Regions from separate parts of the Pantoea sp. R13S299 genome, predicted to be linked through region 4. Evidence: predicted binding sites of a transcription regulator. Region 4 holds the regulator's gene; each other region holds the start of a gene.
What was found. The regulator CRP, encoded in region 4, controls carbon source genes, mostly activating them, when cyclic AMP is high. The targets are predictions, from matches to a motif close to ATGTGANNNNNNTCACAT.
Positions count from the first base shown of each region.

Region 1: cdd (cytidine deaminase) is a predicted target of CRP. The motif match lies at 5,009-5,026, and genes of this name have one in related genera.
Region 2: pth (aminoacyl-tRNA hydrolase) is a predicted target of CRP. The motif match lies at 4,068-4,085, and genes of this name have one in related genera.
Region 3: ACN1CO_RS11255 (YjcB family protein) is a predicted target of CRP. The motif match lies at 4,833-4,850, and genes of this name have one in related genera.

Region 1 is NZ_JBLYEF010000001.1:1,830,041-1,837,984, forward strand. Features, by position in the region: gene ACN1CO_RS08830 (N-acetyltransferase family protein) at 1-334, shown strand, start outside; gene apbC (iron-sulfur cluster carrier protein ApbC) at 331-1,443, opposite strand; gene metG (methionine--tRNA ligase) at 1,621-3,654, shown strand; gene ACN1CO_RS08845 (CidA/LrgA family protein) at 3,877-4,269, shown strand; gene ACN1CO_RS08850 (CidB/LrgB family autolysis modulator) at 4,262-4,954, shown strand; gene cdd (cytidine deaminase) at 5,075-5,965, shown strand; gene ACN1CO_RS08860 (NAD-dependent malic enzyme) at 6,235-7,932, shown strand.
Region 2 is NZ_JBLYEF010000001.1:871,232-879,175, forward strand. Features, by position in the region: gene ACN1CO_RS04305 (PAS domain-containing sensor histidine kinase) at 1-1,296, shown strand, start outside; gene ACN1CO_RS04310 (response regulator) at 1,289-1,930, shown strand; gene ychF (redox-regulated ATPase YchF) at 2,122-3,213, opposite strand; gene pth (aminoacyl-tRNA hydrolase) at 3,322-3,909, opposite strand; gene ychH (stress-induced protein YchH) at 4,165-4,440, shown strand; gene ACN1CO_RS04330 (GGDEF domain-containing protein) at 4,437-5,588, opposite strand; gene prs (ribose-phosphate diphosphokinase) at 5,802-6,749, opposite strand; gene ispE (4-(cytidine 5'-diphospho)-2-C-methyl-D-erythritol kinase) at 6,886-7,743, opposite strand; gene lolB (lipoprotein insertase outer membrane protein LolB) at 7,740-7,944, opposite strand, start outside.
Region 3 is NZ_JBLYEF010000002.1:55,177-63,120, reverse strand. Features, by position in the region: gene ACN1CO_RS11280 (Na+/H+ antiporter) at 1-1,133, opposite strand, end outside; gene ACN1CO_RS11275 (NCS2 family permease) at 1,279-2,628, opposite strand; gene ACN1CO_RS11270 (glutathione S-transferase family protein) at 2,986-3,651, opposite strand; gene soxR (redox-sensitive transcriptional activator SoxR) at 3,691-4,176, opposite strand; gene soxS (superoxide response transcriptional regulator SoxS) at 4,277-4,702, shown strand; gene ACN1CO_RS11255 (YjcB family protein) at 4,956-5,237, shown strand; gene ACN1CO_RS11250 (ATP-grasp fold amidoligase family protein) at 5,305-6,255, opposite strand; gene ACN1CO_RS11245 (oligosaccharide flippase family protein) at 6,264-7,520, opposite strand.
Region 4 is NZ_JBLYEF010000005.1:212,579-220,522, forward strand. Features, by position in the region: gene argD (bifunctional acetylornithine/succinyldiaminopimelate transaminase) at 1-1,153, shown strand, start outside; gene ACN1CO_RS20100 (YccS/YhfK family putative transporter) at 1,155-3,230, opposite strand; gene crp (cAMP-activated global transcriptional regulator CRP) at 3,288-3,920, opposite strand; gene ACN1CO_RS20110 (OsmC family protein) at 4,224-4,628, shown strand; gene ACN1CO_RS20115 (phosphoribulokinase) at 4,968-5,837, opposite strand; gene ACN1CO_RS20120 (YheU family protein) at 5,899-6,117, opposite strand; gene ACN1CO_RS20125 (hydrolase) at 6,122-7,138, opposite strand; gene ACN1CO_RS20130 (LysE family translocator) at 7,196-7,798, shown strand; gene ACN1CO_RS20135 (LacI family DNA-binding transcriptional regulator) at 7,800-7,944, opposite strand, start outside.

The DNA of each region.
Region 1 (7,944 bases), on a different contig from region 4:
CGTCATTCTGGGGGAAACCGTACTGGTCGCGGAAGATGATGGCCAGCGCGTCGGATTTGCCGGCCTGCTGGAGAACGATAACTTCCTGCACAGCCTCTATGTCGATCCTGACTGGCAGGGCCGCGGCGTGGGCAGTTCGTTGCTTGAGGCGGTAGAGGCGCGCTTTACCTCGACCGGCGCGCTGAAGTGCCTGCAGAAGAACAAAGCGGCACAGGCGTTTTACCTGAAGCATGGCTGGAAGATGATTTCGCAGGGTGAAGGCGAGCACGGCGGCTATGTGTTGATGCACTACCCGCTGGCCTCCCAATATGCCAGCGGGTCGGGTGGGGCTTAAAGCGCGCGGAACGCGATGTCGCCGGGGATGACTTCGCCCTGCCAGTAAAGCTGAGCCGCGACGCGTCCGGCCAGCTGGCGATAGAGCGCGGTAAACTCGCTATCCGGTCGGCGAATCACCGTCGGCTCGCCCTCATCGAGATCTTCACGCAGGTCGATGTGCAGTGGCAGCTGAGCCAGCAGCTGCGTCTGGTAATCTTCGACCAGTTTCTGCGCGCCGCCGGTGCCAAAAATCGGCTCGTGGAAGCCACACTGACTGCAGATATGCAGGCTCATGTTTTCCACCACGCCCAGCACCGGCACATTGACCTTTTCAAACATCACCAGGCCCTTGCGGGCATCAATCAGGGCGATATCCTGCGGCGTCGTGACCACCAGCGCACCGGTCACCGGCACGTTCTGCGCCAGCGTCAGCTGAATGTCGCCGGTACCCGGTGGCATATCCAGCACCAGATAATCCAGCTCTGGCCACATCGTCTCGTTGAGCAACTGCATCAGCGCTTTGCTGGCCATCGGCCCGCGCCACACCATCGCATTGTCGTCCGTCACCAGATAACCAATAGAGTTTGTTGCCAGGCCGTGCGCCATGATCGGCGCCATGTGGGTACCATCCGGCGAAGTTGGCCGTTGATCCTGGGTGCCAAGCATGTTCGGCACCGACGGGCCATAGATATCCGCGTCAAGAATACCGACCCGCGCGCCCTCGGCTGCCAGCGCCAGTGCCATGTTCACGGCGGTGCTGGATTTGCCCACGCCGCCTTTGCCGGAGCTGACCGCAATAATGTTTTTTACGCCATTAACGCCCGGCTGGTTTTTCACCCGCTTCAGGGTGGCAATGTCGTGGCTGAGTCGCCAGTCGATAGCTTTTGCGCCAGTCTGACGCAGCAGTTCGGCACTGACCTGCTCTTTCAGGTCGTCGAAGCCGCTGGCCCACGCAAACGGCATCAGCAGTTCCACATGCAGCGTACCGTCAAGCTGCGCCACATGATGCAGCGCCTTCAGCGCGGTGAGATTCTGTTTAAGGGTCGGATGCTCAAAGCGTCTCAATACGCCCGCTACTATGGCGCGCAGGCCCTCTGGCGTATGCGGTTCCCGGGATTGTGCTGTCATCCCCTGCTCCTTATTTCTGCTGTGCTTACGCTGTGTTTCAGCGATGTATTGTCAATGATATCAGATGCTCGTGGATCTGCGGCGACTGGCAGCGCTGAATCCCTTGTGTTTACGCAGGAGAAGCCTTCAGTTACCATCTAAGCCCGTTTTTTCAATCAACAGAAAGCTACGCAAACTATGACTCAAGTCGCTAAAAAAATTCTGGTAACGTGCGCACTGCCCTACGCGAACGGATCAATCCATCTCGGCCACATGCTCGAGCATATCCAGGCAGACATTTGGGTGCGTTATCAGCGAATGCGTGGCAATCAGGTTTATTTCATCTGCGCCGATGATGCGCACGGCACGCCTATCATGCTGAAAGCTCAGCAGCTGGGTATTGCGCCGGAGCAGATGATTGCAGAAATGAAAAGCGAGCATGAAGCCGACTTTGCCGGTTTCAACGTCAGCTACGACAACTATCACTCGACTCACGGTGACGAAAACCGTGAGCTGTCTGCACTGATTTACGGTCGTCTGAAAGAGAACGGTTTTATTAAGAACCGCACTATTTCCCAGCTCTACGATCCGGAAAAAGGGATGTTCCTGCCGGACCGTTTTGTGAAAGGCACCTGCCCGAAATGTAAATCAGCCGATCAGTATGGCGACAACTGCGAAGTGTGTGGCGCGACCTACAGCCCGACCGAGCTGATTGAGCCAAAATCTGTGGTTTCTGGCGCGACGCCCGTACTGCGCGACTCCGAGCACTTCTTCTTTGATCTGCCCTCCTTCAGCGCCATGCTGCAGGCCTGGACCCGCTCCGGTGCGTTGCAGGATCAGGTCGCGAACAAAATGCAGGAGTGGTTTGAGTCGGGCCTGCAGCAGTGGGATATCTCCCGCGATGCGCCTTACTTCGGCTTTGAAATCCCGGACGCACCAGGCAAATATTTCTACGTCTGGCTGGATGCGCCTATCGGCTACATGGGCTCGTTCAAAAACCTGTGCGACAAGCGCGGCGACATCGACTTCGACGAATTCTGGCGCAAAGACTCAACCACCGAGCTGTATCACTTCATCGGTAAAGATATCGTCTATTTCCACAGCCTGTTCTGGCCAGCCATGCTGGAAGGCAGCAACTTCCGCAAGCCAAACAACCTGTTTGTACACGGCTATGTCACCGTTAACGGTGCCAAGATGTCGAAGTCGCGCGGCACGTTTATTAAAGCCAGCACCTGGCTGCAGCATCTGGATGCCGATAGCCTGCGTTACTACTACGCGGCAAAACTCTCTTCACGTATCGATGATATCGACCTGAATCTGGAAGATTTCGTCCAGCGCGTGAATGCCGACATCGTCAACAAAGTGGTTAACCTGGCGTCACGTAACGCGGGCTTCATCACCAAACGCTTTGACGGCAAACTGGCGGCAGAGCTGGCCGATCCGGCGCTCTATCAGACCTTCGTGGATGCGTCAGAGAAGATTGGTGACGCATGGGCCGCGCGCGAATACAGCCGTGCTATCCGCGAGATCATGGCATTGGCCGACCTGGCGAACCGTTATGTCGATGAGCAGGCTCCCTGGGTGGTCGCGAAGCAGGAAGGCCGTGATGCGGATCTGCAGGCGATCTGCTCAATGGGCATTAACCTGTTCCGCATTCTCATGACCTGGCTGAAGCCGGTGCTGCCGTCACTGAGCGCCCGTGCAGAAGGCTTCCTGAACTGTGAACTGAGCTGGGATGCCATTGCGCAGCCGCTGCTGGATCATCAGGTTGCGCCGTTCAAAGCGCTCTACAGCCGCATTGAAATGGCGAGGGTTGAGGGACTGATTGAAGCCTCGAAAGAGGATGCTGCCGCAGCGAGTGCACCGGCTGCAACCGGCCCGCTGGCCGATGCGCCGGTCGGTGAGACCATCACCATCGATGATTTCGCCAAAGTCGATATGCGCGTCGCGCTGATTGAGCAGGCGGAGCTGGTTGAAGGTTCAGACAAGCTGCTGCGTCTGCAGCTCGACCTGGGCGGTGAAAAGCGTCAGATCTTCTCGGGCATTCGCGCCGCCTATCCTGATCCCTCTGTGCTGGTCGGTAAAATGACCATTATCGTGGCCAACCTCGCGCCGCGTAAAATGCGCTTCGGTATTTCCGAAGGCATGGTGCTGTCAGCGGGTCCGGGCGGAAAAGATTTGTTCGTGCTGTCCGTCGACAGCGGTGCTGTGCCGGGTATGCCGGTTAAATAATAGCTGGCGGCTTAAACCGCTTAGCGCAGTGCTGCTGTAACCCTTCGCGCCTTCTCTCTGGCGCGAAGGGTTATCTTTCCTCCTCTGTCTTCGCACTTCCCCATCCCGCTTCGTTTCCCGCAATTGTTGGCCTGGTCCTGCCACATCGCCGCATAAATGTGATCGCTAGCACGCTAAGCGGTTAATGCGTATGATGAAGCTCAGTGAAAACAGGAGCCTGCCATGCTCACCGTGCTGTCTGTCTGCGGACGTTATCTTCGCGCCTTTATCATCATTTATCTCTGCTTATACGCCGGCATCGGCATCGCTTCGCTGCTGCCTATTAAACTGCCCGGCAGCATCCTTGGGATGTTAATTCTGTTCGCGCTGCTGGCCTCGCAGATCCTGCCGGTCAGTTGGGTGAAACCGGGCTGCCATCTGCTGATTCGCTACATGGCGCTGCTGTTTGTGCCGATTAGCGTCGGGGTGATGAGCTACACCGATATTCTTTCCGCGCAGTTTGGCCCCATCGTTGTCTCCTGCGTCGTCAGCACCCTGCTGGTCCTCTCCATTGTTGGCGTAAGCGCCCACCAGCTTCACAGCCGCCGTCCGGCCGGAGAGTCTGCCGATGAGTGAAATGTGGTGGTCACTGCCACTGACGCTGGCGGCCTTTTTTCTGGCGCGCAAGCTGGCAATACGACTAAAAATTTCGCTGCTTAATCCGCTGCTGGTCGCGATGGCGATTATTATCCCGATACTGCTACTGTTACAGCTGCCCTACTCGCGCTATTTCGCGGGTAGTGAGATTCTCAATCAGCTATTGCAACCGGCCGTGGTTGCGCTGGCCCTGCCGCTGTATGAGCAGATGCATCAGATCCGCGCCCGCTGGAAGTCGATTATTGGCGTCTGTTTTATCGGCAGCCTGACCGCCATGACGTCAGGCACCGCCATTGCCCTGTGGATGGGTGCCACGCCTGAAATTGCCGCCACTATCGTGCCTAAATCCGTCACCACGCCGATTGCAATGGCCGTCTCCGGTTCGCTGCACGGCATTCCTGCTATCAGCGCCATCTGTGTGCTGATTGCCGGGGTACTGGGTGCGGTGTTCGGACACACGGTACTGAATCTGCTGGGCGTGAAATCTAAAGCAGCGCGCGGACTAGCGATTGGTAATGCGTCACATGCCCTCGGCACGGCGCGCGCTGCCGAACTCGATTACCAGGAAGGCGCATTCAGCTCACTGGCGCTGGTGATCTGCGGCATCATCACCTCACTGCTGGCGCCGTTTATTTTTCCGCTGCTGATGCACTGGTTTGGCTGAAAGTTTGCGAGAGATCTCGCAAAGTTGAAACATGCAACACAGGTTACATTGTCAGAGCGATGTGGATCACATATAAACCGGTGACTGGCACATCGCCCTGCTGAATTTAATGAGGCTCACATGCAATCCCGTTTCCTCTCTGCTTTTGAGGCATTGCCGTCAACGCTGCAAACTGCACTTGCTCCCCTGCTCAACGATCCTGACTTCCATGCGGTGCTGAGCGCCGACCAGGTCGCCTCACTGCAACAACAGACTCAGATGGATGCCGATGCGCTGGCGCTGGCGCTGCTGCCCCTGGCGGCGTCCTGTGCCGTTGCTACCGTATCGCATTTTAACGTCGGGGCGATTGCCCGTGGCGTCAGCGGCAACTGGTACTTCGGGGCCAATATGGAATTTGTCGGCACGCCGATGCAGCAGACGGTGCACGCCGAGCAGAGCGCCATTACCCATGCGTGGCTGCGTGGCGAATGCCAGCTTGAGACCATTACCGTTAACTACACGCCATGCGGTCACTGCCGTCAGTTTATGAACGAGCTGAACAGCGGCACCAGCATTCGCATCAGCCTGCCGCAGCGTGCAATCAGCACCCTGGCCGATTATCTGCCGGACGCCTTTGGACCACGCGATCTCGACATCACGACCTTCCTGATGGACAAAGTCGATCACGGTTACATGGCTGAGGGCGATGAACTGGTACAAGCCGCAGTTGCCGCTGCCAATGCCAGCCACGCGCCTTACAGCCAGTCCCACGCGGGTGTTGCGCTGCTGACCGAAGATGGCGCGATTGTCGCCGGTCGCTATGCGGAAAACGCCGCGTTTAACCCGAGCTTCCCGCCACTGCAGGCGGCGCTGGTCCTGCTGAACATGCAGGGCGGCGATGTCCGTCAGATAAAAAAAGCGGTATTAGCGGAAGTGGAAAATGCCACGTTAAGCCAGTTCGCCGCCACGCAGGCGACGCTTGCAACATTTGGCTGCGGTGAGCTGCTGCAGGTAACGCTGTACAAAGCATAACCCGCTGTCAGAGAGGCCACAGTTTTGTGAGCTTTTATGAACAAACGCTGTACTTCTGTGGGAAATTTCATAGGATCTGGCGCCAGAATTCACGTCATCACAAATTACTCTGAATAATTCAGGTTGCAGGATGGCAGCACGGTCGTGAATGTTTCCGCAGCGGTTACCCTGCCGCTGCCGGGCCTGCAGTCTGAGCTATAACGGGTAAGAAAACTGGCGCTACCTTTCCGGCGTGACGCCAGACAACACTGCAACCGGAGCATCACTGCATGGAACTCGACTACGAAAGTAAACGCCCGCTGTATATCCCTTATGCTGGCCCGATTTTGCTGGAATTTCCCCTGCTGAACAAAGGCAGCGCCTTTAGCATCGAAGAACGTAACGAATTCAACCTCAACGGTCTGCTGCCAGAAGCGGTGGAATCGATTGAAGAGCAGGCGCAGCGTGCCTGGCGTCAGTTCCAGGACTTCAAAAACAATAACGATAAGCATGTCTACCTGCGCAACATCCAGGACACCAACGAAACGCTGTTCTACCGCCTGCTGGATAACCATCTTGAAGAGATGATGCCAATCATCTACACCCCGACCGTCGGCGCAGCCTGCGAACACTTCTCTGAAATCTACCGTCGTGCACGTGGCGTGTTCATCTCCTACCCTAACCGCGCCCACATCGAAGATATGCTGCAGAATGCCACCAAGCAGAATGTGAAGGTGATTGTGGTGACCGATGGCGAGCGCATCCTGGGCCTTGGCGATCAGGGCATCGGCGGCATGGGTATCCCGATTGGTAAGCTTTCACTTTATACCGCCTGTGGCGGCATCAGCCCGGCGTATACCCTGCCGGTGGTACTGGATGTCGGCACCAACAACCAGCAGTTGCTGAACGATCCGCTCTATATGGGCTGGCGTCATCCGCGCATTACCGGCGAAGAGTATGATGAGTTCGTGAACGAATTTATTCAGGCTGTTAAGCGCCGCTGGCCGAAAGTGCTGCTGCAGTTTGAAGATTTCGCCCAGAAGAACGCCATGCCGCTGCTGAACCGCTATCGCGATGAAGTCTGCTGCTTTAACGATGATATTCAGGGCACCGCCGCCGTAACCGTAGGCACGCTGATTGCCGCCAGCCGCGCAGCCGGAAGCCGCCTGTGCGAGCAGAAAGTGGTGTTCCTGGGTGCCGGTTCTGCGGGTTGTGGTATCGCTGAACAGATTATCGCGCAGATGAAATCAGAAGGTCTGAGTGATGATGAAGCCCGTGGCCGGGTGATGATGGTGGATCGCTTTGGTCTGTTGACGGACAAGCTGCCTAACCTGCTCGATTTCCAGAGCAAGCTGGTGCAGAAGAGCGAAAACCTGCAGCAGTGGGATATCACCAATGATTCCATTTCGCTGCTGGACGTCGTGCGCAATGCGAAGCCCGATATTCTGATTGGTGTTTCCGGCCAGCCGGGTCTGTTCACCGAAGAGATCATCCGCGAAATGCACAAGCACTGTAAGCGCCCTATCGTGATGCCACTGTCGAACCCGACATCACGCGTGGAAGCGACGCCTGCCGATATCATCGCCTGGACTGACGGTGCCGCGCTGGTCGCAACCGGTAGCCCGTTCTCGCCGGTAAGCTGGAATGGTAAGACCTACCCGATCGCGCAGTGCAACAACTCCTACATCTTCCCGGGCATTGGCCTGGGTGTGATTGCGTCGGGTGCCAGTCGCGTCACCGATACCATGCTGATGACCGCCAGCCGCGCGCTCGCTGACTGCTCACCGCTGGTGAATGAAGGTGAAGGCCCGGTGCTGCCTGAGATCAAAGACATTCAGGGTGTGTCGAAGATTATCGCGATGGAAGTGGGTAAAGCTGCTCAGCTGGCGGGTGTCGCGGTGGTGACCTCAGAAGATGTGTTGTCACAGGCAATCGCCAACAACTTCTGGCTGCCGCAGTATCGTCATTATCGTCGCACCTCGATTTAATTGTCAGACTGC
Region 2 (7,944 bases), on a different contig from region 4:
CTCAGCTTTGACATCATAGATAAAGAACTGCGCGACAATGATGTTTTTGCCCTGTGGTGGAAACTGAGTACCCGCCCTGAAGGGATACAATTCACTTCACATCATACCGGTCGGCATGACGTCTTTCCCGTGGAGGTGAGTTGTAGCGGATATCACCAGGATGGTGAGCTGCATATCTTATGCATTGTGCGTGATATGCATGAAATTCGTCGGCAAAAAGAGCAGCAGCAACTGCGGGAAAAACAGCTGCATCAGGTAGTGGAAAATTCTCCCGACCTCATTTTACGTTTTGATTTGCAGACCCGTTGCCTCTATGCCAACCTGGCGGTCCGCAGCTGGTTTAATCTTAGCGAAAACGATATCAGTCGGATGCCGCTGACCGAAAGCGTGCAGCGCGGGGGGATTGGACTGAGCCTGTTTAAGCTGGTCTCACGCACCATGGTTGATGAGAAAGTGGCCGAAGATGAGCTGGTGGTAACGCATCAGGGTGATAAACGCACCCTGCATGTGCGCTGCGTGCCGGAATATGATTTACAGGATGAGCTGGTTAGCGTGCTGGCGGTTGGGCGCGATATCACCGCAATCCGCAAGACCGAAGAGGAGTTGCGGCAGCTAACCCATAATCTGGAGCGGGCGCGGGAAGCAGAAAAAAAACAGCTGGCGCGTGATATTCATGACGAACTGGGCCAGCATTTAACCGCGCTGCGCACAGGGTTGTCGCTGCTGGCGATGCGTAAAGATCAGTCTGTCGATGCCCAGCAGGCAAAAATCCAGCAACTGATGGTGCATCTGGACAGCACGATTCAGGTGGTGCGCGATGTCTCGACGCGCCTGCGGCCTAATGTTCTCAATCTTGGGTTGATTCCGGCGCTGGAATGGTTGCGCGATCAGTTTATAAAAGACAATGGTATCCGCTGCATTTTGCTGGCACCTGATGAACACACCGTGGTGCTGGATGAGGCGACGCTGACGGCGGCCTTTCGCGTGGTACAGGAGTGCCTCACCAATGTCGTCCGCCATGCCAGAGCCAGCAATGTGTATATCTTCGTCAAACTCAAGCCGGATGCGCTGCTCATTGAAGTGGTCGATAACGGCAAAGGGTTTCATCTGAATCGTGTGAAGAAAGGGACGTGTGGGCTGCACGGCATCAGGGAGCGAGGACGCATGCTAAATGGAGAAGCGACCATCGATAGCACACCCGGTAAAGGGACCCGGGTTAAACTGAATTTCCCCCTCTCTGTAAGCGCTAAATCAGAAGCATCCAGTCCGAAACCGGGAGTATTAACCGATGAGTAAATGCATACGTCTGATGATTGCCGACGATCATGCCATTATGCGCGAGGGCCTGAAGCAAATTTTTGCTCTTGATGAAAATATTGACGTGGTATGCGAAGCATCGGATAGCGGCCAGGTGCTGGAGCGTCTGCGTCAGCACGAAGTCGATCTGCTGCTGCTGGATATTTCGATGCCTGGCATGAGCGGTGAAGATCTGATTACCCGCCTGATGCCTCTCTATCCCGGGCTGCGCATTCTGGTCTTGAGTATGTACAACGAACCGCAGATTACCCGGCGGGTATTAAATAATGGCGCGCTGGGCTATATCACCAAAGACAAATCGCCGGATGTTTTACTCAAAGCGATTCGTACCGTGGCGCAGGGATCACGTTATATCGATCACGATCTGGCACAGGAGATTATCTTCTCCGACTACCAGAGCAATAATCGTGCGCCTCATGAGAGCCTGACGATGCGCGAACGGCAAATCATGATCATGCTGGCCCACGGGGAGTCGATTAATGCGATAGCCGATGCGCTCTCCATCAGCAATAAAACCGTCAGCACCTATAAATCACGCATGATGAAGCGAATGAAATTCACCAATAATGCTCATATCGTCAAATATTCCCTGCAGCATAACCTGGTGCAATAACGTCTCAAGGCTCAGTCTGATAAGTCCCGGGCTGGGTCGATCTGAGCGTGTTTGAAAGCACGGCTAATGGAGGATGTATACGCCTGAGTTTTACGCCGACCACATAATGAAAAATCCACGCAGTTGCGTGGATTTTAAAGATTTTCGCATCGTCATGAGGTTTAGTGAAACCCCATGAGACAACAACCCAATCAGACGTTAAACAGGAAGTTCATCACATCGCCATCTTTCACGATGTACTCTTTACCTTCTGAACGCATCTTGCCGGCTTCTTTAGCGCCTTGTTCGCCCTTGTAGGCGATGAAGTCTTCAAACGCGATGGTCTGTGCGCGGATAAAGCCTTTCTCGAAGTCGGTATGGATTTTACCGGCTGCCTGTGGGGCAGTCGCGCCAACCGGGATAGTCCATGCACGGACTTCTTTCACGCCAGCGGTGAAATAGGTCTGCAGGTTCAGCAGGGAGTAACCGGCGCGGATAACGCGGTTCAGGCCCGGCTCTTCCAGTCCCAGTTCGGCCATGAATTCGTCACGGTCTTCATCTTCCAGTTCGGCAATGTCCGACTCAACAGCGGCGCACACAGGCACCACGACTGAACCTTCTGCTTCGGCGATGGCACGGACTTTATCCAGGTACGGGTTGTTCTCGAAACCATCTTCACTGACGTTAGCAATGTACATGGTTGGCTTCAGCGTCAGGAAGCTCAGATAGCGGATGGCCGCCTTCTCGTCCGCATCCAGATCCAGTGAACGCAGCATGCCTGCTTCAGAAAGGTGCGGCAGACACTTCTCCAGCGCAGCCAGTTCGGCTTTGGCATCTTTGTCGCCGCCTTTGGCTTTCTTCTGCACGCGCTGAATCGCACGCTCACAGGTCTCAAGATCGGACAGCGCCAGTTCGGTGTTGATAACGTCAATATCTTCAGCCGGATCAACTTTGCCCGCGACGTGGATAATGTTGTCGTTTTCAAAGCAGCGCACGACGTGGCCGATGGCTTCAGTTTCACGGATGTTGGTCAGGAACTGGTTGCCCAGGCCTTCACCTTTTGACGCGCCTTTAACCAGACCCGCAATATCGACGAATTCCATGGTAGTCGGCACCACGCGCTGCGGCTTAACAATCTCAGAAAGCTGGTCGAGACGCAGGTCAGGCATTGGCACCACGCCTGTGTTTGGCTCAATGGTGCAGAAAGGGAAGTTAGCCGCTTCGATGCCCGCTTTAGTCAGCGCGTTAAACAGAGTGGATTTACCGACGTTCGGCAGGCCCACGATACCGCATTTGAATCCCATGGTTTGATACCCTTTATAACTGGATGGACAGCGCGCCAGAAGGCGGACTGTCGGAGACGAATTGAAAAATTTCGCGCATTATACACGGAATCGCGACGATTCGGGCGTTTAAGCAGGCCTGAAGGCGTGCAGCCGGTTCATCGCCTTGATGCGATCCTCTTTCAGCCACAGTTCGGTGCAGCGCGCCGCTTCATCAATGGCATCATCAATCAGCTTCTGCTCACTGGCGGGCGGCTTGCCCAGCACAAATCCGGTCACCTTGTTGCGATCACCGGGATGCCCGATACCGATACGCAGACGATGGAAATTGTTGTTATTACCCAGTTTGCTGATGATGTCTTTCAGACCGTTATGGCCGCCATGCCCGCCGCCTTGCTTAAACTTTGCCACACCAGGCGGCAAATCGAGTTCATCGTGCGCCACCAGAATCTCTTCCGGCGCGATGCGATAAAAGGTCGCCATCGCCGCTACCGCTTTACCGCTCAGGTTCATAAAGGTGGTCGGCACCAGCAGGCGCACATCCTCTCCGGCTATCGCCAGACGGGCGGTGTAGCCATAGAATTTGCTTTCCTCTTTCAGTGACTGATTGTGGCGCTCAGCCAGTAAATCCAGATACCAGGCACCCGCATTATGGCGCGTAGCGGCATATTCAGCGCCCGGATTGGCAAGGCCCACAATCAGTTTAATGCTGCTCACAATGATTATCCTGCAGTTATCGCGAAAGGGCGTTAGTTTACTTCGCTACGGGCAGGATGACAAAGCACAAGCATTGAAATGATTCAGGACAGTGATTAATCATTTTCTATCTAAATCAACAGGCTGCAATCAGGTCCAGTGATTACTTTATGGCTGATGTGTGATCCATCCCGCAACGTTGCTTCTATCCATTGCCTAAACTTATGGCACTTAACATTGTGTGCGGTTTATTACTCATAAGGATGGAGGTGCAGCATGAAACATCAACATTGCCGCGTAGCGGGTAACAGTTTGATGGTACTGGGATTAGTCACAATGGTACTGGGCGTCGGTTTTTCAATTATTAATCAGCTTCCCTCACTCGACCTGCCGCAGCTTCTGGCGCAGGGTGCCATGTTAGGCATCTTTATCGGTGCTCTGCTGTGGCTGGTGGGGGCGGGTCTGAGTGGTCGTGAAAAGGTAGAAGACCGTTATTACTGGCATCGTCGCTATGACAATCGCTGCCGCAGGTATCACAATTCACACCATTAACTGATGGCTGCAGTAGCCGGATGCTGCGCAGTGCGGTTCCGGCCACTGGCTTTAGCGTGATAGAGCGCTGCATCCGCCAGCGCCAGTAAATCTTCAAACCCCTGCTGGGGGTTCGTTACCGTGGCAAAGCCAATGCTGACCGAATAGGGTATCGCATTGGGTTGCGACGCACAGACCGCCAGACGGATCGCTTCACACCATGCTTCTGCTTCATTTGCCTCTGCGGGGATTATCGCCGCAAACTCTTCTCCGCCCAGTCGCGCAAAGCGCCCCTCAGTCGGCAGTAACGCTCTGACAACATCGCAAAAGTGGATCAGGACCAGGTCGCCCTGATGATGACCATACTGATCGTTTATACTTTTGAAATGATCGAGGTCGAACAGTATCGCGCTGAAGGGCCGCTTCTGACGTCGGCAGCGCGTCACAATCTTTTCTGCTTCATTAAACAGGGCGCGACGATTCCAGACGCTGGTCAGGGGATCGTGCAAAGAGGTATGTTTTAAGGCTATCTGCATCCGTTCATTCACCATGGCCAGAATGGTAAACGTCAGGCCGATGACAAACAGAATGGATTCCAGGATAACGTAAACCGAGAAGTTCGACCCGCCAATCGCGCCAGGACGGGCGCTGGGAATTGCGTTGTCCAGAAATAGCCGCGCCAGGTGAAACAGCAGATGGATCCACAGCAGCAACTGCGCCGGCCAGAAGGTTGCCTTGAGCGTATCACGCGCCTGCCAGAGCAACTGAATCAGTGCCGCGGTGTAAACGCCGCAGGCGATGCACAATACCAGTACCCGCTTGGGCAAGCTGTAATAGAAGGCCGGAAAACAGCAGAGCAGTGCCCAGAGCAGGGCGCCCAGCAGCCAGTGGGTGCCGATGGGTTTGCCGCAGAAGCGCCGGAAAGCATTTAACAATCCCCCATAAGCCAGCATCATGACCACGTTACCCACCGCAACCGGCAGGAAATGCAGGCCACTGCTGCGCAGGCTACTTAAAAAGACGGCAATCAGCGTAAAAACCAGCGACAGGCAGGTGAAGCCAAGGACGCGATCATACTGCGATCCGATCCAGGCAAAAACCATGATGATGCTCAGAAACCCCAGCACATAGAGCTCGCAGACAAATAACGTATAGATATCCAGGCTCATGGCGGTCAGGTTCTCGGGGAAAGTGCGCAGCAAATTACCACTTTACGGCACAGGGCAGAAGCGGTGAACGCAGGGTTTAAGTAAAAGAGTGAGTGGCGTTGAAAATAGGGGGTTTTGAGGCGATTTTTCGCGGGAAAATCAGAAAAAGAAGTGCGTTAATCGGGCGAACGGCAGGCATAAAAAAACCGGGCACAGGGCCCGGTTCCGCGAAGATTAATGCTCGAACATCGCCGAGATAGATTCTTCGTTACTGATGCGGCGAATGGCTTCGGCCAGCATGCCAGATAAGGTCAGCGTGCGCACATTCGGCAGTGACTTAATCTCATCAGAGAGTGGGATGGTATCGCAGACGATCACCTGGTCGAGTACAGATTTACGCAGGTTTTCAACCGCATTGCCGGAGAAGATCGGGTGAGTCGCGTAAGCAAACACGCGCTTGGCACCACGCTCTTTCAGCGCTTCAGCCGCTTTGCACAGCGTGCCGCCGGTGTCGATCATATCGTCGACCAGCACGCAGTCGCGGCCAGCAACGTCACCAATGATGTGCATCACCTGAGAAACGTTCGCGCGAGGGCGGCGTTTATCGATGATAGCCATATCGGTGTCGTTCAGCAGTTTAGCGATAGCACGGGCACGTACTACGCCACCAATATCGGGAGAAACAACAATCGGGTTTTCCAGACCGATCTGCATCATATCTTCCAGCAGGATCGGACTGCCAAATACGTTATCAACCGGGACGTCGAAGAAGCCCTGGATCTGCTCGGCGTGCAGGTCAACCGTAAGAACACGGTCAACACCGACGCTGGAAAGGAAGTCTGCCACTACTTTAGCGGTGATAGGAACACGCGCGGAACGCACACGGCGATCCTGACGGGCATATCCAAAGTAGGGAATGACTGCGGTAATACGACCAGCAGAAGCACGACGCAGCGCGTCGACCATCACAACCAGTTCCATCAGATTATCGTTGGTGGGAGCACAGGTGGACTGGATGATGAAAATATCACCACCGCGTACATTTTCATTGATCTGTACGCTCACTTCACCATCACTGAAACGTCCTACTGCGGCGTCTCCCAGGCTGGTGTAAAGGCGGTTGGCAATACGTTGTGCTAGTTCCGGGGTGGCGTTACCAGCAAATAGCTTCATATCAGGCACGAGAAGAACCTCAGGCTTTGCGTCCAGAGAATGAACGGCATGACTGTAACCGGCGCGTACGGTCATGTGCGTTCACACGGGTGTGTTGATGCGAAACGTGCAGTGTCTGGAACGGGGTGACACTGTCACGCATTCGCTAATCGCCTCGCAGGGTACGCTGTAGCGGCGAAACATTTACGCCCCGGGCTACAAATCCGCGCACCCCATTCGGGGCAAGCTCCAGCACCTGACGGGCAGCAGACTCGGTGTCGAATTCAGCAAACACACAAGCGCCCGTGCCAGTCAGGCGTGACGGCGCGTATTCTAGCAGCCAGGAAACAAGCTCATCAACCTCGCGAAAACGTTTTCTTACCACTGCTTCACAATCATTGGTGAAGGGTGCAGCTAAAAGCGTCGATAAACTGCGCGATGGGGTGTCACGCGTCAGTTCGGGGTCGTTGAATACCACTGGGGTGCTGATGTTCACGCCGGGATGGGCAACAAGATACCACTTTTCTTCCGGCTCTGCGGGCTGAAGTTGTTCACCCACACCCTGCGCAAAGGCCGCAAAGCCCTTCACGAAGACCGGCACATCCGCGCCCAGCCTCACGCCAAGCGCCGCCAGCTCATCTGGTGTGAAACCGGTTTGCCACAGTTGATTCAGCGCCACCAGCACGGTGGCTGCATCTGACGAACCGCCGCCGAGACCGCCACCCATGGGCAGACGTTTCTCAATGGCAATCTGCGCGCCTGCGCGTGGAGGCAGGCAATGTTTGTCCAGTGCCGCCTGCCTCAGCATGGTCGCGGCGCGCATAATCAGATTGTCCGCATCCGCGACGCCCGCCACCGGTGTTAACAGCTGAATCGAATCGCTGTCATCAACGGTAATCTGCAACTGATCACCGTAATCCAGAAACTGAAACAGCGTCTGCAGGGTGTGGTAGCCGTCGGGACGACGGCCGGTGATGTAGAGAAAAAGATTCAGTTTTGCCGGGGCAGGCCAGTGGGTGATCATTGAACGGTCCAGCCGTCCATACGCAGTTTAATCCGCTGATCACCCTCTTTCAGCTCCAGGCTGGATGGCAGCGGCGGGGTAACTTTACTGTCGTAGCCCGCGATAGACACCTGCCAGTTTTGGCCGTCGCGGCTGTAGTTCAGACTGCTCAGCTGATAGCTATCGTTGAGCTGATAATCGGTGGCATCGCCAGGCAGACCC
Region 3 (7,944 bases), on a different contig from region 4:
ACACCCGCCAGGGTAATCGCCCCGCGCACCCCGGCAAAAGTGGCGATCAGCAGCTCACGCAGCGAGTAGTTAGCAAACTCCAGCGGCTTCTTCTTCAACAGACGTTTGCTCAGACGCTGCATGATCCACAGCCAGCCAAAACGCACCAGCATCAGCGCCAGATAGACCAGTCCGATATCGGCGAACAGCATCCACAGCTCGACGTTAGTATCAGCCTGAGCCTGGTCGATAGAGGTCTGCAGAATGTCAGGCAACTGCAGGCCCAGCATCAGGAAGACCATGCCGTTGAAGATGAATTCCAGCATCTGCCAGACGCTGTTAGCACGCAGGCGCATCGCGAGCGGTGCCTGACGAATAATACCGGAACGGGTGATAGTCATACCGGCAGCCACGGCCGCCAGGATGCCTGAGACACCCAGATGTTCGGCAATCAGGTAAGAGGCGAACGGCAGCAGCAGCAGCAGCACGGTCTGGGTCGCCGGGTCATCCCCGCTCCAGCGGCTGAACAGGCGCAGTGATTTCCCGTACAGCCAGCAGATCGCCACACCGGCAATCAGGCCGCCAATGGCGACTTTCATGAACTCAACGCTGGCACCGCCCCAGGTAAATACCATGGTGCCCATGGCAACGGCTACGGCAAATTTCAGTGATACCAGGCCCGATGCATCGTTCATCAGGGCTTCACCCTGCACGATCGACATAATCTTCTTGGGAATGCGGCCTTCACCGACAATGCCGGAGAGCGCCACGGCATCGGTCGGCGACAGCACCGCCGCCAGCGCAAAGGCCGGGATCAGCGGGATACCTGGCACCATCCAGTAGATCAGATAGCCGATACCAATCACGGTAATCAGGACCAGCGCCAGGGCTAAGCCAATAATCTCGCGACCATGATGCAGGAACTCACTGATCGGTGTTTTCCAGCCATCTGCGAACAGCAGTGGCGGAATGAACAGCACCAGAAACAGCTCCGGGTCAAAGTCGACATGCAGACCAAACGTTGGCCAGGCCAGCATCGCACCTACGGCGATCTGAACCAGCGGCAACGGGATCTGAAAAGGGAGAATGCGGGCCGCAACGCCAGAGAGCGACACGACCAGCGTCATGATGAGAATAGTAAAAAAGATTTCCATGCTTTCCTTAGGCGTCGTTTCTTTCAATCATTGGTTAAGCGCTAAAGTGTAAAACAAACGGCGATGAAGATTGTCAGCTACGCGTGCGCCGGGCGGGAAAAAAGTGAAAAATTCCGGACGCGCAGCCGCACGCCCGGATATACAGTCAGATCGCCCAGCCACCGGCGTAAAACGCCACCAGCGCGACGGCAATAATCACGGTGCCGACGTTGAGCTTACGCCATTCACCGGCGAACAGACGGCCCACCACAAGGCTGGCGAAACCGATCATGATACCGGTCACGATGTTGCAGGTGAGCACGATGATCACTGCCGTTAACAGGCCCGACATCGCATCGACGAAATCACCGAAGTCGACTTTCGCCACGTTACTGAGCATCAGCAGACCGACATACATTAAGGCAGGCGCAGTCGCGTAAGCGGGCACCAGATAAGCCAGCGGCGACATAAACAGGATGGCGAGGAACAGCAGGCCGACCACAATCGCGGTAAGACCGGTTTTACCGCCCGCCGCCGTTCCTGCCGCCGATTCGATATAGACCGCAGCCGGTGACGCACCCACCAGACCCGCGAACAGGCTGCTGACCGAGTCGCTGGTCAGCGCACGGCCACCATTGATAATCTGGCCCTGTTTATCCAGCAGGTTTGCCTGACCCGCCACTGCGCGAATGGTGCCGGTGGCATCAAAGACCGCCGTCATCACCAGCGCCAGTACGCTGGGCAGCACCGCAGGTTTCATGGCACCCATAATATCGAGGCTGAACAGCAGCGACTGACCGCTGGCGTCACGCAGACTTGGCAGTGCAAACAATCCCTGATAGCTCACCGCCGGGTCAAAGATCAGGCCCAGCAGCGAAATAGCGATAATCGTCAGCAGGATGCCGCCCGGCACCCGGCGCTTCTCCAGGCCAATAATCGCGGCCAGCCCCAGCAGCGTCATCATCACCGGGAACGTGGTGAAGTGACCCAGTGCCACCGGCAGGCCCGGTGCCGGGTTTTTCACCACCAGACCCACGCCATCAGCGGCAATCAGCAGCAAAAACAGGCCAATTCCGACACCGGTGCCGTGCGCCACGCCCATCGGCAGGTTACGCAGGATCCAGGCACGAATGCCGGTCACCGAGATCAGGGTAAAAAGCAGACCCATCAGGAACACTGCGCCCAGCGCGACCGGCACGCTAATGTGCTGCCCCAGCACCAGGCTGAAAGCGGTAAAGGCGGTCAGGGAGATGGCGCAGCCAATCGCCATCGGCAGATTGGCCCACAGCCCCATAAGGATGGAACCAAAGCTGGCGACCAGACAGGTGGCGACAAACACGGCGGAGGGGGAAAAACCAGCTTTGCCCAGCATTCCCGGCACCACAATGACGGAGTAGACCATCGCCAGGAAGGTCGTGAGTCCGGCCAGAATTTCCTGGCGCACGCTGCTGCCGCGCGCCGAGATCGAGAACCAGGCGTCCAGTTTTCCACTGGCCGGGCGTGATTCAGTTGACATAGTTGAGCCTCAAAAATTTTTGTTGTGTGGATCGCTCTGCGACCATCGCTGTCCCTGGAATAAGCGGGTAGACGGCGTCACTGTCGGGATAAATCCGCCAGGCAAACGTTTACCTTGCCGCAGATAGTTGGCCGTCAAAATCGGCCAGATAAAAAGGCAGGGGATTATCCGGCGTTTAGCGGCACATTTTCAACTGTCAGAGGGAGATTCTTCAGCATAAAGATCAGGCGTAAGCGGCTGACAGGCGCAAGGCCTTCCTCAACCTGAAACGCGGAGACATTGAAGTTAAAGCAGTTTTAGTGGGATGGGTACCGGCGCAGCCGTGAAGAGACAGGCCACGCCGATGGAGAGAGAGGATTAACCTGGCAGCGAAAGCTCGCCGCCCTGTGCAATCGCGCGTTGCCACGCAGCGCGCTGCTGCACAGTCTCCAGCCATTTCTCGGTGGCGGGCATCTGATCCAGTCCGGCACGTCGCGCCAGCGCCAGCAGCGGAAAGCTCATCTGGACATCCGCAATCGAGAAACGCTGACCGGCAAACCAGGGATTGGCCGCCAGATGCTGTTCGATCATCTGCCTGTGCGGCTTCAGCTGTTTATCCAGGAACGCCTTCTGCACCCCTTTACCGAATGCCGCCCCGACCGGACGCAGCAGCCACGGCACCGGTGCTTTGCCCATCTGACCGAAGATCAGCTTCATCACCAGCAGTGGCATTAGCGAGCCTTCAGCATAGTGCAGCCAGTAACGGCACTGCAGCCTTGAGGCCTCATCACTGACTTTGAGCCGGAACTCGTGATCATATTTCTCTTCGAGGTATTCGAGAATGGCCCCTGATTCTGCCACCACCTGGTTGCCGTCGGTAATGACCGGTGATTTCCCCAGCGGATGCACTTTTTTCAGCGCCTCCGGGGCCAGCATGGTCGGTTCGCGTTGATAGCGTTTCATCTGGTACGGCACTTCCAGCTCTTCCAGCAGCCACAGCACCCGATGCGAGCGCGATTTCTCAAGATGGTGAACGGTGATCATCATGATTCCCTGTGTTTTGACCTTCACCAAGTATAGACGTCACTCCACATCCGGATGTTTATCATCCTGTTCCGGGTCGAGTAGCACCGCACCCGAACCCTGCTGACCCAGCCGGTCGCCGGGATTGCGCAGCGGGCAGTCACGCATCGACAGGCAGCCGCAACCGATGCAGCCATCCAGGTCATTGCGCAGGCGGGTCAGGGTTTCAATGCGCTTATCCAGCTCTTCACGCCAGTGCTGGGTCAGCGCATCCCACTCCGGCGTCGACATGCGCTTGTTCGCCGGAATATGGTCCAGGCTATCGCTGACCGTCGCCAGCGGAATGCCGATGCGCTGCGCAATCTTGATAATCGCGACGCGTCGCAGCACATCGCGGCTGTATCGACGCTGATTACCGCTGTTACGGGTGCTGGAGATCAACCCTTTGGTCTCATAGAAGTGCAGCGCCGAGACCGCCACACCGCTGCGGCGCGCCACTTCACCCGGTGTTAAAACCGGTTTGGGATAGTTGCGTTCTTTTTTCATCAGGCTCTTTACCTCAAGTTAACTTGAGGAATTATACTCGCTCTCCATCGAAACCCCTAAACTCCCATTACCGCTTATTAAGCACCAGAAGGATGAGGCCATGATGCAAGAAGAGATCATTCATTCCCTGACGCACTGGATTGACCAGAACCTGGATAAGAGCCTGTCTATCGATGAAGTTGCAGCGAAATCAGGCTATTCGAAATGGCATCTGCAGCGTATGTTCCGTTCCGTAACGAAACAGACGCTGGGTGGCTATATTCGTGAGCGCCGCCTGACGCTGGCAGCAGAAGCCCTGTCGGAGACGCAGCGCCCGGTATTTGATATTGCGATGCAGTATGGCTATGACTCGCAGCAGACCTTCTCACGGGTGTTTCGCCGTCAGTTTGCCCAGACGCCTACCGCGTACCGCCATACCATGCGTCGCCAGGCGATTCAGCGCCCTCGCCTGCTGAGTTTTGGCTGTAACGATCCGATCAACAGCTTTACCCAGCGCACCACCGGCGAGTGCTGCCCGGTTCGTTAATTCCTGATTGCGCCCGCCCCGGGCGCATCTGACTGATTTCCCCGCCGTTCTTCTACTGCTTCTGACTCTTCCTTAGTGCCACTGCCATACCCGTGTAAATTTTGTTCAAAATTTAAAATCGGGTGATATAATGTGACCCAAGTCACACTTTGAACCTGGTTTGACGGCGCAGAAGTCTCCCCTGACACACTTTTTCGCCGCCGGTGATGTCTGCAGATTGTCAGGATTACCTGTTGATATTGAGGTCCGGCCGATGGCTACGTTAACCACCAGTTTTCTTGTTATGCGTTGGGAATTGCTGAGCGCAATCATGATGTTTTTTGCCAGCACCCTGAAAACCAAACTTCGTCAGGATAGCCGTCATGTGATGGCATTCATGTGTGGCGGAATTGGTTTAGGCATGACCTGCTGGTTTGTTACCGGTCTGATGGGCATTACCCTGAGCATGGAAAACGTGCATAACTTCGTTGAAATCTCAAAGCATGCTTTTATCGATGTGATGAGCCAGGCGCCTGCTGACTGGCCGATGCCCTGATTGATTCCCTGAATTTTGCGCATAAAAAACCCCGCTTAAGCGGGGTTTTTTATATTGCTGTGTGTGCTTAAATTTTCTTCAACATGGCAGGGATATTAACATCCTGCACTGTAACGCCCGGGCTCTGCGTTCCGCGGCGATCCTGAATCCACATATCTCCCATCATCTGATTTAAACCACGATCTAAGCCGGTGACCAGTCCTGCACCTGGGGTGAAGGTCAGTTCGCCAAAGTAGATGCGTTCGTCATGGATATACCAGTCCACACGCACGTAGTCGAAATCGCTGGCCAGCTTCTTGCTCAGTTCGAGCGCATGTTCCAGTGACGGCATAATCGGTGAGACATCCAGACCGGTGTCGCGAATCTTGTGATAGGCCTCATTGAGGTTATTCACGTAGAAGTTCATCGACAGCAGCGGCTGGCAGCGGTTGTAGATTACCTGCAGCACATATTCGAACTTGCCATCACGCTTGTTGAACATATGGAACTTGTAATCAATCGGCGCGCTTTTGCCATCACCAATGTACTTCTCAACCAGGATACGTGGCTTGATGTAGCGATAGTGAATCTCACGCGCTTCGTTGGCGAAATCGGTCTTCAGCCAGCGATAGCAGTCGTGAATGATCTGCTGCTTGCGCAGTGCGTCCGGCTCTTCCAGCAGAATCTCGACCATGTTGGAGGCGTGGTTCGGCTTAATCACCGTTCCCTTCCAGCAGGGTAGGCTGTTCAGCGTTGTCGGGTCAGTCGTTTCGTGTACCAGCGGAATCAGGTATTCATTACCGATTTTTTCAGCAATGAATTCGCGCACCGAGTACTTATCTGACAGACGACCGTAATTCTGGTAATCGCCGAAGATAAACTTACGGTACAACACCTTCTCGTTGAACACTTTTGGCTGACGCAGATTGGGCAGCTTTCTGAACTTGTGGAAGTAGTAAATGCGGTCCTGATAAGCCCAGGGCATCTTCTTAATAAAGTACTGCACACTTCTTCTGAGTTCTTCTTTCAACTTGAGCATATCTGACCTCATTTGTATGTTTTGTAGTTGAGTGAGGAAACCTGAATCTTTTGAATGACGCCGTTTTTAAAGAAGTAATTCATTACGGTCAGGGACAAAAGTTCTGAAAGGAAAACGCTCCACGCGGCCCCCATGATGCCGTGACCCTGGATCAACCACCAGGAGAGCGGCAAACTGATGACCATCAGGCAGATGATTTTCCTCAGCAAGTAGTTAAATCCTCCCTCTTTGACCATGTAGCGATACGCTACGGTCCCCATTGCCGAAAAGCTGGTCGCTATCGACAGCAACGTAATGAGACTTCCTGACTGTGTGTATTCCGGTCCGTACAACGCAATGATGATCCGCTCGCCGTAAAGCGAAATGACAAGCAGCATCAACAATGAAACACCCATTACATAACCATTGAGCCGCGCCGCCAGCTTAATGGCGACCTCACCGCGCTCCCTGAAGATCTCAGTGAAGCAGGAGGTAATGAGCGCCACCGGGATAAAAATCCAGGAGGCGGAAATGGTATTTGCCGCCGCAAACAGGCCGAGGTCGCGGGCGGGGGCCGTACCTGCCAGGAACATCTGCGCCGCTTTGACCTGCACCGAGATAAAGATGCTGGAGATCGCCAGCGGCAGTCCGGCATACATCAGATAGCGCAGATAGGCGGTGCGCTTTTCGCGCGGCGGCATCTGATCCTGATGGTCCTGATAGAAGTTGTGACGCTTGATCAGGTAAGGCACCAGGGTCACGGCAACAATCGACAGCGTCAGCCACAGCGGATTAAGACGCAGCCAGGCGACGGTGAAGCTGATGCCAAAACTCAGCAGCATGCCCACGGCGTTTGCGATGGTGTTAAGACGCGAGGCAAGACGCGCGTTGTTATAAACGCTGAAGGTGTCCTGGGTGACAAAAACCGAGGCGATAAATGAGGCCAGTGCAAACGCCAGGAAGTTTTCCTGCATGTTGTACCAGACCCAGATTAAGACTGGCACCGAAGTGACCAGCAATAACACCATGCGCATCGTGCGGGCGATGGTCATCAGGCGCAGGCCTTTTGACGCATTTTTGCTGACGCGCTTAAACAGAATGGTTTCGGTGCCAAAGATTGCAACGGTTTGCACCATCGCAAATAGTGAAGTAGAAAACGCCATCTGGCCAAACACCGTTGGGCCAAAGGACTTCGCCACGTAAGACGTCACAAAAATGACGCCAAAAACGGAGATGATCTTCTCAGACATCATCCAGGCGGCATTAGACATTACGCTCAATTTCATCGACTCTTCCTTAGTATTACTCAACTACAACCGCTTCGGTACAACATCCCTGTAACGAATTAATAAGCGCTCAGTGGGCCTGGCGAAAACGTAAGACTTCAGACCAGGCTGGTCCGAAAATTGAGATGCAAATCATAATCCGGAGAGTGAATTCAGGATAATTCTTATTATAAATGGCGCGAATCACTTCAAATGGAAACGATTTCAGGCTGAAAATAAAACAACCTTAAAGAGCCCTACCGTCATATTAATCACGTCGGTCAGGCTAAATATCCAGTGTACGGAGTATTTTTTCGTATTTTGGATGCGATGAATTTATAACAAAAATCCCCCTCCAGGAAGGCGCGCCCCCCTGATAAGAATAAAATAAGATTTATCCCATGATGATATTTCTTCTAAATATCTTAATTTAGGCTTCGCAATT
Region 4 (7,944 bases):
TGCGCAGTTCGTGCCGGTAAAAGGTAAAGGCAGTCGCGTATGGGATCAGCAGGGCAAAGAGTATATCGATTTCTCAGGTGGTATCGCCGTCACCGCACTTGGACACTGCCATCCTGCGCTGGTGGAAACGCTGAAAAGCCAGGGCGAGACGCTGTGGCACACCAGCAACGTCTTCACCAACGAACCGGCACTGCGCCTCGCCAGTAAATTAATCCAGGCGACCTTTGCTGACCGCGTATTTTTCGCCAACTCCGGTGCCGAAGCCAACGAAGCCGCCTTTAAGCTGGCGCGCTACTATGCCTGCAAACGTCACAGCCCGTTCAAAAGTAAGATCATCGCCTTCCATAATGCTTTTCATGGCCGGACGCTGTTCACCGTTACGGTCGGCGGACAGCCAAAATATTCTGACGGATTCGGCCCTAAACCGGCCGATATCGTTCACGTGCCGTTCAATGACCTGGACGCGGTGAAAGCCGTTATTGACGATCATACCTGCGCCATCGTGGTTGAACCGATTCAGGGTGAAGGCGGCGTGGTGCCCGCGACGCAGGAATTTATGCAGGGACTGCGTGCGCTTTGCGATCAGCATCAGGCGCTGCTGGTGCTGGATGAAGTACAGAGCGGCATGGGACGCAGCGGCAAGCTGTTCGCCTATGAGCATTATGGCATTCAGCCCGATATTCTGACCTCAGCCAAAGCGCTGGGCGGCGGCTTCCCGGTCAGCGCCATGCTGACCACTAACGAGATCGCCTCGACCATGGCGCCGGGCGTGCATGGCACCACCTATGGCGGCAATCCGCTGGCCTGCGCCATCGCCGAAACGGCGCTGGATATAATCAATACGCCAGACGTGCTGGCGGGCGTTGAGATGCGTCGTCAGCATTTTGTCACGGCGCTGAAAGCTATCGACGCGAAGTATGATCTGTTCAGCGACATTCGCGGCAAAGGGCTGCTGATTGGTGCTGCGCTGAAACCTCAGCATGCCGGCAGGTCGCGCGACATTCTGAATGCCGCCGCCGCTGAAGGTGTGATGGTGCTGGTGGCCGGAACCGACGTGATGCGTTTTGCCCCGTCACTGATTATCGAACCGGCCGACATTGAAGAGGGCATGAGCCGCTTCGCCACCGCCGTCGGCAAAGTGCTCAACAGCTAACTTAGTTTTTACGTAAGCGTCTGATCAGCCAGCGGCCATGTTGTGGTCGCTGGTTCCACGCCAGCGATGAAATGGTGTACATCACGCTCAGATGATCGAGAATGCGCCGCACATGCTGCTCCACCACCGTAATCGGTCCCTCACTGATATTCTCCAGATCATCCAGCAGATTGACCTGTGAGCTTTCACCATCATATTCCAGCCGCTGCTGACAGCGCTGCAGCGCGATTTCACAGGATTGCAGATAGCGTTCAGCCAGTGAGGCCGTCAGCATGGTGTGCTCGCGCGCCAGAATCGTTATCGCATTGATATGCTCAACAATAAACTGGCTGTGCGTGACCCAGAGCCGCATATCACTCAGGTAGCGGGAGTTGAATGCCGGTTCCTGCATCGCCTGATTCAGGGAGTTAAACAGCGCATTGTGCGCCTGATTAACCTTCACGCGCTGATAAGCCAGTTTCTCTGGCGACTGTTCATCGCCCAGCAACAGCCGCAGCGCATCCTGATAGGTTTCCAGCGCGTCATGGGCGTTTTGCCGCAGTAAGCCGCTCTGCCACTGCGGCCATAGCCACAGCATCCCGCCAAAGGCGATCAGACAGCCCATCAGCGTATCCATCAGTCGCGGCAGCAGGAACTGCGCGCCATTCAGCGACAGCAGTTGCAGCGAGTAAACCGCCGTGACCGTAAAGCCAATCATCGACCAGCCATAGAACTGGCGGGTAAAGCGATAGCTGATAAAGGTTATCGCCAGCATGATCATCAGCACCAGCGACTCCGGCACCGCCAGGCGCAGCGTCGCGGCCGCGATGACCAGACCGGCAAAGGTGCCCAGCGCCCTATGCTGGATGCGGACACGGGTAGCGCTGTAACCGTTCTGGCTGACGAACATGATGGTCATCAGGATCCAGTAGGGTTTGGGGATGTTGAAGAACAGCGCCAGCGCGCTTCCCAGCATCAGCATGACTGCAAAGCGGCCGGCAGTGCGCAGTGCCGACGAGCGGAATGAGAGATAACTGCGCAGCGCCGGTAACAGCGGCAGACGGCGCTGGCGGTCCGCCATCAGATCGCGTTGATACAACGGTTTCTGGGTGCGCAGGACCCGCGCAATGCGATTGAAGTGGTAAAGGCAGAAGTTACCTACCGGATTGTCGGGATGCTGATGGGCGATCTTTTCCAGCGCACCGAGCTGTTTATCCATTGCAAAGCGATCGGGTAGCTGGTGATAAAGGATGTTATCCGCCAGCACACGCAGCCGGGCCGAGATGGTTTTGGCATTCCAGCGAATGACCGCTTCGGCATGGCTCTGCTCGACCAGTTTTTGCACCTCTTCCGGCCGATGCAGGCTGACTGAGATATGCTCCTGCAGATCCAGTGCCACCTGAAAGGCGCGCGTCAGCCGTTTATGGCTGTGATCGCGGCTTGCCGACAGCATGTGCATCTGCTGATAACAGGTGTTGATCAAATCGACCACTTTCTGCTGACGTGCCAGCAGCGGCGGCAGCGCCTTTTCCGGATCGGTGAGCTGCGTGAGCAGGGTATATTTGGCGTCGCAGTAGTTAGCCAGCTCGCGGTAGATCAGGCTGAGGCTTTCGCGCATCGGCTGCTCTTTCCACAGCCAGAACCAGAACCAGTTGAAGACCCCATACCAGAGCGTGCCGCCGATATAGAGCAGCGGGGTGACGTAGATGGGCATGCGGCCAATCAGGCTGAGGGTGAAGATGGCGGCGATAAGGGTGCCGGGCAGCAGGCGGCCATGCAGCGGGCTGATTTCACCGGTGACGCCGAGCAGCAGGGGCATAGCGAAGAGGATCAGCGGCAGTGGAATCGCATGCAGGGTGAGCCACTGAATCAGAAAGCTGCCGAGGGCAAACAGGCTGCCGCCAACAATCAGACGTTTGAAGAAGCGTTTGTGCGGGGTATCCAGACCGGAAATGTTGCAGCAGGCGGGCACTAACGAGAACAGCAGACCTTTTTGCAGGTCGCCAGCCAGCCAGCCCAGCGCCACTGGCAGACAGAGGACCAGCGTTTGCCTCAAGGCATAGTTAACTTCAGGATGGTAAATGATTCGACGCCACATCGGCCCAACACAAACAATAACGGCGTGATGTTGCCATCACGCCGTGGGTGACAGGAATTAGCGGGTGCCGTAAACGACGATGGTTTTGCCGTGTGCGGAGATCAGGTTCTGATCTTCCAGCATCTTCAAAATACGGCCCACGGTTTCGCGTGAACAACCAACAATCTGGCCAATTTCCTGACGAGTGATTTTAATTTGCATGCCGTCGGGATGCGTCATGGCATCTGGCTGCTTCGCCAGGTTGAGCAGGGTCTGTGCAATGCGTCCGGTGACGTCGAGGAAAGCGAGGTTACCCACTTTTTCAGACGTGACCTGCAGGCGACTCGCCATCTGTGCTGAGAGTCGCATCAGGATGTCGGGGTTAACCTGGATCAGCTGACGGAATTTCTTGTAAGAAATTTCCGCCACTTCGCACGCGCTTTTCGCACGTACCCAGGCGCTGCGCTCCTGGCCTTCTTCGAAGAGGCCAAGCTCACCAATGAAATCGCCCTGATTCAGGTAGGAAAGAATCATCTCTTTGCCTTCTTCATCTTTAATCAGAACCGCGACGGAACCTTTAACGATGTAGTAAAGCGTTTCTGCTTTTTCACCTTGGTGAATAAGCGTACTTTTGGATGGATACTTGTGAATATGGCAATGGGACAGGAACCATTCGAGTGTAGGGTCTGTTTGCGGTTTGCCGAGAACCATTCGCTATTATCCTCTGTTGTAATCGTGCCCAAAATACAGGGGGCAGTTTTCCCTGTCAGGCGGTGAAAGCTTCAAGCGTTTCCCTTTCAGGAAATTATTCGGGCCGCATCAGGCGCAGTGCGCATCATTCTTCCCGGCTTCGCCATCGGGTGACGAAAAATATTTTCAGCACTGTTTGTAGCACAGCTTTTGCCGACTGTCTTCTGTTGTCTCGCTTCAGCTACAGGCGGATTTCTCTGGATTGCTGTTTACCAGGTGAAAGCGTAGTCTGGCGGCAAAACAGCGTATTCCGGAGCAAAAATCATGCAGGCAAGAGTGAAGTGGGTAGAAGGGCTGACATTCCTCGGAGAATCCTCATCCGGCCATCAGATACTGATGGATGGCAATTCAGGTGATAAAGCGCCCAGCCCAATGGAGATGGTGCTGATGGCGGCTGGCGGATGCAGCGCGATTGATGTGGTTTCAATTCTGCAAAAAGGCCGCAACGATGTGGCTGATTGTGAAGTAAAACTGACCTCAGAACGTCGTGAAGAGGCGCCGAGAATCTTTACGCACATCAACCTGCATTTTATCGTGAGTGGTAAAGCGCTCCAGGATAAAGCGGTCTCACGCGCGGTGGATCTTTCTGCAGAAAAATATTGCTCGGTGGCCATCATGCTGGGTAAAGGTGTGACGATGACGCATAGCTATGAAGTGGTTGAGCTGTAACAGTCGCAGTTTTTTTCAAAGTTGCTGGTAGTCCGGTGTGAGGCCGTGCCTGGATGGGGAATTCGCTTTGAGACTTTGCTGGCGCAGGGGAACCGGGTCAGATCGGAAAGTCGCTTGAGCCAATCCCTGGCCGCTCGGCCCGCGCGATTACGCACCTCATCCCTGAGGTGCGCCCGTTGCCGGGCCAACGCGTTGCGTTGTTCAAAAACGCTCCCGGCGTTTTTGTCCCTGGCGCGGGACGCTTTCCTCTTGTGACCCGGTTCCCTGCGTGTTAAGTTTTTTCGCTGCTGTTAGACTTATCCAGCATTGGCATTAGTCTGGAAAGGCCCTTTTGAACTCTTACTCTATCCGTTTACCTTCCATCAGCCGTTTCACCAGCGGGCCCATGATCAACTCCATCGCCAGACCCATTTTGCCGCCGGGCACGACCAGCGTATTGATGTGCGAGATAAATGATCCCTGCAGCATCGCCAGCAGGTAGGGGAAGTCGATATCTTCCAGCGCCTGAAAGTGAATCACCACAAAGCTCTCATCCAGTGACGGAATGGCGCGGGCCGCGAACGGGTTTGAGGTATCGACGGTCGGGACGCGCTGAAAGTTGAGGTGGGTGCGTGAGAACTGCGGCGTGATGAAGTTGATGTAATCCTCCATTGAGCGCACCACGGAATCCATCACCGCTTCACGTGAATGACCGCGCTCGCCAGTGTCGCGCACCAGCTTCTGAATCCACTCCAGGTTAACAATCGGCACCACGCCCACCAGCAGATCGACCTGTTCCGCCACGTTGTGTTGTGCTGTTACCACGCCACCGTGCAGTCCTTCATAGAAAAGAATGTCGGTGTTCTGCGGCAGCGGCTGCCATGGCGTAAAGGTGCCGGGCACCTGATTCCACGGTACTGCTTCATCGTAGGTGTGCAGATATTTACGCGATTGCCCCTGTCCGCTTTGACCATACTCTTTAAAGCTCTGTTCCAGCAGGCCAAAGTCATTAGCTTCCGGACCGAAGTAGCTGACATGACGCCCTAAATCGCGCGCTTTACGAATCGCCATATCCATTTCAGGGCGGGTAAAGCGGTGAAAGCTGTCACCTTCCAGCTCGGCCGCATGAAGATCGAGCTGCTGAAAGATTTTGCGAAACGCGAGGCTGGTAGTGGTGGTCCCTGCGCCGCTGGAACCGGTCACCGCGATAATGGGATGACGTGCAGACATAGAAAAGCTCCCTGTGAGGTCGGGCGATGAGCATTGTTATCATGAAATGATGCCGGGTGCATCAGCCGCGAAATTCTTTGCGTGGCATGATATTGACCGATTCATGCAGTTCCGACCACACCAGCACCACTTCACCGGTTTCCAGCTGGCGTCGCACATCAGCCACCTTGTCCAGCAGGCTGCGTTCCTGCTCGCCATAGTCCGTACCTTCGCGCAGCACAAAGGTTTCAATCAGATTTTCAAGGGTCTCTGGTGAGACCTGTTGCCAGGGAATAATCACGAGATCAGTTATCCAGAATAGGGGCGATCCACTGCGGGATGCGCTGTTCCAGCCACATTTCAGGCTGGCGTAACGTCCCGCCGACAAAACCTACGTGGCCGCCATGGGGTGTCAGTTGATAAGTAATAGTGGCAGATAATTGGCTGCTGTGCGGGATGACCTCATCACTCATGAAGGGATCGTCTTTGGCGTGGATGATCAGCAGCGGTTTCTCTACGTGCTTCAGCCAGGGCATGGCGCTGGCACGATGGTAGTAATCTGCTGCATCAACAAAACCGTGGGCGCGGGCAGTAATCGCATCATCAAAATCGCGCAGTCGCCGCAGCGCTTTCAGCTGCGCCAGATTGACAGGCAGCGTGTCCGGCCAGGCGTGCAGTTTGCGGCGGGCATTTTTCTTGAGCTGCGCCAGCAAATAGTATTGATAGAAGCGTGAGAAGCCGCGTTCCAGTTTCACGCTGCACGGTTCCAGCAGCAGCGGGGCGGAGACAATCACGGCCGCATCCACCTCAGCGGCTGAACCCTGCTGGCCCAGCAGGCAGCCCAGCATGTTGCCGCCCAGCGAGAAACCGACGGCAGCGGTGGGCACATTGCCCCAGCGCGTGCGCAGCCAGTGCAGGAAGAAGCGGGCATCTTCGGTTTCGCCGGAGTGATAGATGCGATTGAGCCGGTTAGGTTCGCCGCTGCAGCCGCGAAAATGCATCACCACAGCCAGCCAGCCGCGCGCGCGGCAGATGTCCATCAGGCCATGAATATAGGGGCTGTGAAAGCTGCCTTCCAGTCCATGAAACAGCACCACGCGCGGTTTATGCTGCGCCAGTTGGGGATCTTCGCTCCAGGCGAGATCGACGAAGTCGCCATCCGGCAGATCGAGTCGCTGCCAGTGAGGATCGAAGGTGCTACGGCGACGTAACAGGCGCGGCAGCATCGTCTGCAGGTGCGCATTGCGCAGACTGTCAGGGGGTGTGAAGTGCTCGTTTTCCGGTCCGGTAAATTTCATGTGGTAAAAGCTTGTCTGTTCCATATCACACTGTTAGCTTCGATAAGTTTTTTCTTGCAGGGTAAGGAGTACCCGATTGCCATGGAACTGAGTCTTTTCTTATCAATGTTAGGATTTCTTTGGGTCGCGGCCATTACGCCGGGTCCCAATAATATGTTACTCACCGCCTCGGGCGCTAATTTTGGCTTTCTGCGCACCATTCCGTTGATGATTGGCATCATGATCGGCATGCAGGTGATGCTGCTGATGGTGGCCTTTGGCGTAGGCGGTCTGATCCTGCTCTATCCTTCGCTGCACCTGGTGCTGAAAATCGCCGGTAGCCTCTATCTGCTCTGGCTGGCGTGGAAGATAGCGACGGCCAGTTATGAAAAACTGGAAACTGACCAGGCGCCAGATGCGCCGATGCCGTTCTGGCAGGGGGGATTGTTGCAGCTGATCAATCCCAAGGCCTGGCTGATGGCGCTGGGCGCGGTCGCCAGCTTCAGTCTGGCCGGTGATGCGTATCGCCATTCGGTGATGGCGATAAGCGTCGGCATGTTTCTGGTTAATCTCGTCTCGGGCGTGATCTGGATGGGATTCGGCGCGATGATCGGCCGCATTCTGCGCAGCCGCCGCGCCTGGAAAATCTTTAACCTCGCCATGGGGCTGCTGACCGCCGCCTGCGTGCTGTTAATCTGGCACTGAGTTAGCTGGATGCGCGTTCAACGCGCGTCCAGGGCAGCACCTCACGGATCACTGGCGCGTTCGGGTTGCGGATTTTTTGCAGCAACAGCTGCACGCTGCGCGCGCCCAGCTGGTTCATCGGCTGCTCGATGGTGGTCAGCGGCGGA